2 regions of the Nocardioides sp. zg-1228 genome follow, and region 2 is predicted to be linked to the other one. Evidence: riboswitches for the same ligand, from Rfam matches in the RefSeq annotation. Region 2 holds a riboswitch; the other holds the start of a gene.
What was found. Region 2 has a riboswitch for cyclic di-AMP ahead of JX575_RS13940 (C40 family peptidase). Riboswitches for the same ligand answer to the same signal wherever they lie in the genome.

Region 1 (3,397 bases), 390 kb from region 2:
GTGCGGCAACCTCACCCGCTTCGACGTGACGCGCACCCGCCGTACGACCGAGTACTGGCACTTCGACCTCGCCGGTGAGCACCAGGTCGAGGAGGAGACGGTGCGTGCCGAGTCGGTCGAGACGGTGTCCTGCCGCTGGTGCGGGCGCAGCGACGCCATCGAGGTCGTCGACCGCGCCTCCGCCGACACCGCCGGCGACCCCGCCGCCGGGTGACGAGACCCCCGTGACCGGACCCGCAGCACTGCCCGAGCGGCTGCGCCTGCGTGTGGTCGCGATGGTGTCGGCCGTCCTGCCGTCGGTCACGCCGGTGCCCCCGGCGCTGCGCAAGGTCGCGGGCTTCGCGCCCGCCCGGCGTGCCCGGCTGGGTGCCGCCGCGATCTGGTCGGCGCTGGAGGACGGCGCGTTCCGCGAGCACGCGGCCGTCCAGGTCGCCGCGTTGCCGGCCGCACCCGACGACCCGATCGACGTCGCCGCGCGAGCGTGGTTGGCCAGGGAAGAAGGGTGGGAGGCCGTCGTCGCCGACGTCGCGGACTCCCTGGATCGCGACGAGGTCCGCGACGAGCAGGTCCAGGCCGAGCACGCGCGCCTGACCGCGCAGGTGGCCGCGCTCCAGGCAGAGCTGACCTCGGTGCGGGCCGAGCACCGCGAGGAGCTCGCGCGCGCCAAGGCCGACCACACGGTGCTGCGCCGGCGCCTCGGCGAGGCCCGGGGCGTGCTGCGCGCCGCGGAGGAGGCCCGCGACGCGGCCTACGCGGCCCGCGACGAGGCCATCGCGGCCGCCGAGGGGGCGACCCGCGCCGCCGAGGCCGACGTACGACGACTGCGCGCCCAGCTCGACGAGGCGGAGTCGGGTCTGGCGGCCAGCCGCCGTGACGCCCGATCCGACCGGGACGCCGCGACGGTCCGGGCCCGGCTGCTCCTCGACGCGGTCGTCGACGCTGCCACCGGCCTGCGCCGCGAGCTGGCCCTCCCGGCCGTTACGGGCAGTCCCGGAGACGCGGTCGAGTCGGCGCTCGCAGGCGTCGCCGGCCCGCCGGCCTCGAGTGCGCCTGCCACGCCGGCGCTCCTCGAGCAGACGCTGGGGATGCCGCGCGCGCGGCTGGTCATCGATGGCTACAACGTCACCAAGGAGAGGTGGCCGACAGCGAGCCTCGAGGCCCAGCGCAGCCGGCTGGTCGCGGCGTTGGGTGCGCTCGTGGCGCGGACCGGGGCGGAGACCACAGTGGTGTTCGACGCCGCTGAGTCCACGGTGCGCACGGCCATGCCGGCCCCGCGTGGCGTGAGGGTCGTCTTCAGCCCGCCGGGCGTCATCGCCGATGACGTGATCCGCCAGCTCGTCGCGGCCGAACCGCGGGGCCGCGTGGTCGTGGTGGTGACCGGCGACCGGGCGGTGGCGCGCGACGTGACCCGTGAGGGCGCCCGCACCATGCCCGTCTCGGCACTGCTCGCCCTCATCGGCTCCTAGCCCGACACGCCGGTGCGCCTCGGCGCCCCGCGGCGTTGTCGGTGGCCCCTGTCACCGTTCGGGACATGACGACACGGATCGATTGCGACACCTGCGTGGTGCGCGGGCTGCACTGCCACGACTGCGTGGTGACGGTGCTCCTCGGCCCGCCGCCCGAGCTGACCATCGACGACGACGAGAGGGCCGCGCTCGACGTGCTCGCCTCGGGAGGGCTGGTGCCGCCGCTGCGGCTGGTGGAGCCGGTGGCCGGCCCGGTCATCGAGTCGGCGTGAGGCTCGCCAGGACACGCTCGTCCCCGATTGCCCCGAAGATTGGCGACGGCTCCATGAGCGGCCTATGGTGTGGGCTGACGTCCGTGGCAGTGGGTCACCAGGCCCGCGCGGACGTCGCGCCGAGTCGTGGACCACACCCCCGCATCACCCGTGGTCCACGAGCCGGGGAACCACACTTCCCCTGGGGTGAATCCCCTGTGAGGCGTGTCGCGCGAGCGGCACGAGGAGCAGGGGTAGGCCAGTCGTGCCGAACCCGTCAGCTCACCTGGTAGGCGTACGACATCCCGAGGAGTTCCCCCGCTCGTGGCTCACACCCGCAAGCGAGTTGGTGCGACCGTTCTAGGTCTCTCCGCGATCGCTGCCATCGCCTTCGTGCCCGCGACCCCCGCGCAGGCCGACCCCGACATCGATGACGTGAAGGTCCGCGTCGACGACCTCTACCACGAGGCCGAGGCCGCCCAGGAGCGCCTGCACGACGCCCGCCTCGACCTGGCCGACCTCCGCCGCGACCTGCGCGGCCTCAAGGCCGACCAGGAGCGCCAGGACGAGCGGCTCGACGCCGTCCGCGACCAGGTCTCCGACGCGGTCGTGCGACAGCTCGAGGGCGAGGGCATCTCGACCATGGGCCAGATCGTCGTCTCCGAGGACCCGGGAGCCTTCCTCGACTCGCTCTCGACCATGTCGTCCTTCAACGACCTCCAGTCCTCGCTGCTGTCCGACTACGACACCGAGCTCCAGGCCCTGGAGATCCGCCGCGAGGCCACCAGCGACCGCACCGACGAGATCGCGGAGCTGACCGAGCAGCTGAGCGCCGAGAAGGACACCGTCGACGACAAGCTCGCCGAGGCCAAGGAGCTCCTCGCGGACCTCGAGGCCGAGGAGCGCGAGCGGATGCTCGCCTCGCGCAGCGCCACGGTGCGCACACCCAGCTCGGTGCCCGCCTCGGGTCGTGCCGCCGCGGCCGTGCAGTACGCCATGGCGCAGGTCGGCGACGCCTACGTCTACGGCGCCATGGGCGAGAACGCGTTCGACTGCAGCGGCCTGACCATGCGTGCCTGGGCGCAGGCGGGCGTGTCGCTCCCGCACTCCTCCAGCGCGCAGTTCGGCTCGGGCCCGCGGATCGCGGCGAGCGACCTGCAGCCCGGCGACCTGGTCTTCTACTACAGCCCGATCAGCCACGTCGGCATGTACATCGGCAACGGGATGATCGTCCACGCCGCCAACCCGGGCACCGGGGTCGTCGTCTCCGGCCTCCACTCGATGCCCTACGTCGGCGCGGTCCGCCCTGGCTGACACGCACCTCGCGAAGGCCGGTCGTCCACTCCTGTGGGCGGCCGGCCTTTCGCTGTGCCTGGTCGCCGCGATCGCGTTCGTCCTCGTGCGCGACGTGCGCCACGAGGTGACCCCGCCGCGGCCGGTGGGGGGGCCACGCGCGAGCCCGGCCGGCGCAGCCGCTGCCCTGGCGTCCTTCGTCGACGGCGTGGAGCAGCGCGACGCCGCCGCGCTCACGCGGCTCGCGCCCCCCGGAGTGCCTGCGGCCGAGGCCCTGCTGTCCGCCGTCGCGACCAACGCGCGGTCGCTCGTCCTCACCGAGGTCGGCGCGCGCTACGTCCGCCAGCGCGGCTCGGTGGCCGCGGACGGGTCGTGGACGGGGGTGGC
Region 2 (3,397 bases):
CCGCTGGTCACCACGGTGGCGCCCTCGGGCACGATCCCGATGTCGCTCGCGCGCATCGAGCGCACCGGTCCGATGGAGCCGGGCACCTGGGAGTAGTAGAACGCCGCCAGCCGGGTGTAGCCGCCCTCGACGAGCTCCTCGACGACCAGGTCGGCGGAGCCGAGCCCGACCTGCGGGGCGCTCGAGGACGTGTTGTCGACCTTGGTGACGAGGACCGGGTGCTTGGGCGCGTCGCCCTTGCGCTCCAGGCCGGTGAGGGGCCAGTAGCTCGGCTCCGGCGGGGCCTCGGTGGTCTCCGACGGGCTCGGCTCGGCCGAGGCCGATCCGCTCGTCGGCTCGTCGTCGCCGCCGCTGCACGCGGTGAGGACCAGCACGCTCGCTGCGAGCGTGGCGACGACGGCCCGGAAGGACGAGGTGGGACGACGGTGACGCACGGTGACTCCGATCGAACGGGGGTGCCGGGCCTGGGCCCGCGGGGGCATCTGGAAAGTCTGGAGGCGCGCCCTCCCTGATCGGGGAAGGCGCGCCACAGGGTAGATCAGCAGGAACTGCCTACCAATCCGAGCCTGTCGCCCGGGTGGCGGCCCGCTCAGGCGCGTCGCAGGGTGCCGCCGAACCAGCTCGGCGTCCAGGCCGTGGCGACCCGGACCCGCTGGCCGGTGCCGGGGGCGTGCAGCATCTGGGCCTTCCCGCCGACCCAGCGGAGGAAGATCGCAGCGTGGTAGACCCCGCCGCCGCCGTAGAAGAACATCAGGTCGCCGGAGCGCATGCTGCCCTTCGCGATGCGGCGGGCGTGGGCCGCCTGGGCGCGCGAGGTGCGGGGCACGGCGAAGCCGGCACGGCTGTAGCTGTAGCGGATCAGCCCGGAGCAGTCGAAGCGGTCCGGCCCGGCGGCGCCGTACGCGTAGGCGTCACCGCGCTGGCGCATGGCGATGTTGCGGGCGGCCAGCACCCGGCTGTCGACGCGGCGCTTGGCGCTGAGGCGCGCCGACGTGCGCGCGTGCTTGCGCGGGGTCCGCTTGGCGCTCCGGTCGTGGGAGCTCCGGTCCTGGGGACTCCGGTTCATGTCGTCGCTGGTGGTGCGCGTGCTGGTGGTGCGGTCGGACTGGCCGGCGCCCGGGGCGGCCGTGGCGGGCAGGGCGCTCATCGTCGATCCGGCGAGGCCGAGCCCGGCGAGGGCGAGCGCGCAGGCTCGCGCCACACGAGTGGTCGTAGGCATGGTTGTTCCTTTCCACGCCTGTGAGGTGAGCTGTCGGGCTAGGGCAGGAAGGTGCCCCGCCCCGTCCTCCGAGGGAGTCCGGTGGCTTCGCCCCGAGCCGGTCGACGACCGGCGCTGGAACCTGTGGGTCCCCCACTCCTGCCCTGGTGCTGTCGGGGGTGTCGTCCCGGCCGGGCAGGACTCGGCGTACTCCGGGACGGTTGGGTCTCTCGACCTCCTCCAACGTGACAGGACGACCGGGCAGATCCAAACCGGCCACGACCCCTGAGGCAGGGATCGTGGCCGATCTCACGCGGAGGAGGGGCTCAGCCCAGCTTGCGGCCCCCGTCGACGTACAACGTCTGACCGGTGATGAACGACGCCTCGTCGCTGCAGAGGAACGCCGCGGCCGCGGCGATGTCCTCGGGCTGGCCCACGCGCCGCACCGGGGTGGCCTCGGCGTTGAGCCGCTGCAGCTCCTCGGGCTCCATCTTGAGCCGGCGGGCGGTGGCGTCGGTCATCTCGGTGACGATGAATCCCGGTGCGATGGCGTTGGCGGTGATGCCGAAGGGGCCGAGCTCGATGCCCAGCGTGCGGGTGAGGCCCTGGATGCCCATCTTGGCGGCCGAGTAGTTGGCCTGGCCGCGGTTGCCCAGCGCCGAGACGCTGGAGAGGTTGAGGATCTTGCCGTACTTCTGCTCCACGAACCGCGACTGCGCGGCCTTGGTCATGTTGAAGACGCCCTTGAGGTGGACGTTCATCACGATGTCCCAGTCGTCCTCGGTCATCTTGAAGAGCAGGTTGTCGCGGGTGACGCCGGCGTTGTTGACCAGCACGTGGATGCCGCCGAGCTCGTCGACGACCCGCTGCACGGCGGCCTCGGCGGCGGCCGAGTCGACGACGTCGCAGCCGATGCCGACGGCGCGCGCACCCTCGGCGAGGTCGAGGCGGCCGGCGGCCTCCTGGGCGGCGGACTCGTCGAGGTCGAGGATCGCGATCGAGGCGCCCTCGCTCGCCAGGCGCTGCGCGATGCCGAACCCGATGCCTCGGGCGGCTCCGGTGATGACGGCTACGCGGCGGTCGAATCGACCCATCTCGTGACTCCTCAGGACTGGGCGGCTGTCTGTCGTGAGGGTAGTGCGTGGGCCGGGGCGGGGCTCCCCCGCGGTGGGGAGATCCGGTGCATCTCGCTCGCGCGCCGTCGTCCGGTGCCCTAGCCTGCCAGCCATGGCACGGGGCGACTTCCGCGGCGCGATGGGCGTCGCGGCCGCGATGGCGGTCGCCACGTGGGCGGTCGCCGCCACCCACGACCTGCCGGTGCGCGACCCCGACGGCGTCTCGGTCCCGACGTGGGTGCGGCTGCCGCTCATCGTGCTCCTCGCCGTCCTGCTCGACGCGGTGCCGCGGTGGGTGGCCGGTGCGCGGGCCACGCCCCGCCCGGGGGCGTGGACGGCCCTGCGCACCGTGCTCCGCGACCGCTGGACCCGCGACCAGGTGTGGTTCACGGTGAGCGGCCTCGCGGCCTGGTACGTCTCCTACGTCGCCTTCCGCAACCTCAAGGGCTATCTCCCCTTCGTCGACGACCGGCTGTGGGACACCGAGCTGGCGCGCCTCGACCGGCTGCTCTGGCTGGGTCACGACCCCGCCGGCGTGCTGCACGACGTGCTCGGCACCGGGTGGGCGGCGTGGGTGCTGTCCGGCGTCTACGTGCTGTGGATCGGGCTGGTGCCGGCGGCGCTGGCGATCGCGCTGGTGTGGACCCGGCGCTCGGCCGCGGGCGCGCTCTACGTCACGGCGGTGTCGTTCAACTGGATGCTCGGCGTGGCGGTCTACTACCTGGTCCCCTCGCTCGGCCCGGTCTACTCGCGGCCCCAGCAGTTCGCCGACCTGCCCCACACCTTCAACACCGACGTGCAGGACCTGCTGCTCAGCGACCGCGTCGCCGTGCTGGCCGGAGCCTGGGACACCCGCGCCGTGCAGACGGTGGCGGCGTTCGCGTCCCTGCACGTGGCCATCACGGTGACCACCTGCCTGGTGATGGAGCTGTTGCGGCTGCCGCGCCCGGTGCGGGTGGCCGGGTGGGTCTTCGCCGGGCTCACCTGCCTGTCCACGGTCTACCTCGGGTGGCACTTCTTCGTCGACGTGATCGGCGGGGCGCTGGTCGGCACGCTCGCGCTGGTGCTCGCGGCCTGGGTGACC

Region 1: it holds a riboswitch for cyclic di-AMP, as region 2 does, so the genes downstream of both, JX575_RS12080 (C40 family peptidase) here and JX575_RS13940 (C40 family peptidase) in region 2, are expected to answer to the same signal.

Annotation. Positions count from the first base shown of each region.
Region 1 covers NZ_CP070961.1:2,502,579-2,505,975, reverse strand. Annotated here, with positions in the region: gene JX575_RS12095 (hypothetical protein) at 1-214, shown strand, start outside; gene JX575_RS12090 (NYN domain-containing protein) at 225-1,466, shown strand; gene JX575_RS12085 (hypothetical protein) at 1,532-1,738, shown strand; cyclic di-AMP (ydaO/yuaA leader) riboswitch at 1,856-2,015, shown strand; gene JX575_RS12080 (C40 family peptidase) at 2,042-3,031, shown strand; gene JX575_RS12075 (hypothetical protein) at 3,117-3,397, shown strand, end outside.
Region 2 covers NZ_CP070961.1:2,892,827-2,896,223, forward strand. Annotated here, with positions in the region: gene JX575_RS13935 (DUF3048 domain-containing protein) at 1-434, opposite strand, end outside; gene JX575_RS13940 (C40 family peptidase) at 590-1,219, opposite strand; cyclic di-AMP (ydaO/yuaA leader) riboswitch at 1,223-1,416, opposite strand; gene fabG (3-oxoacyl-ACP reductase FabG) at 1,525-2,292, opposite strand; gene JX575_RS13950 (phosphatase PAP2 family protein) at 2,426-3,397, shown strand, end outside.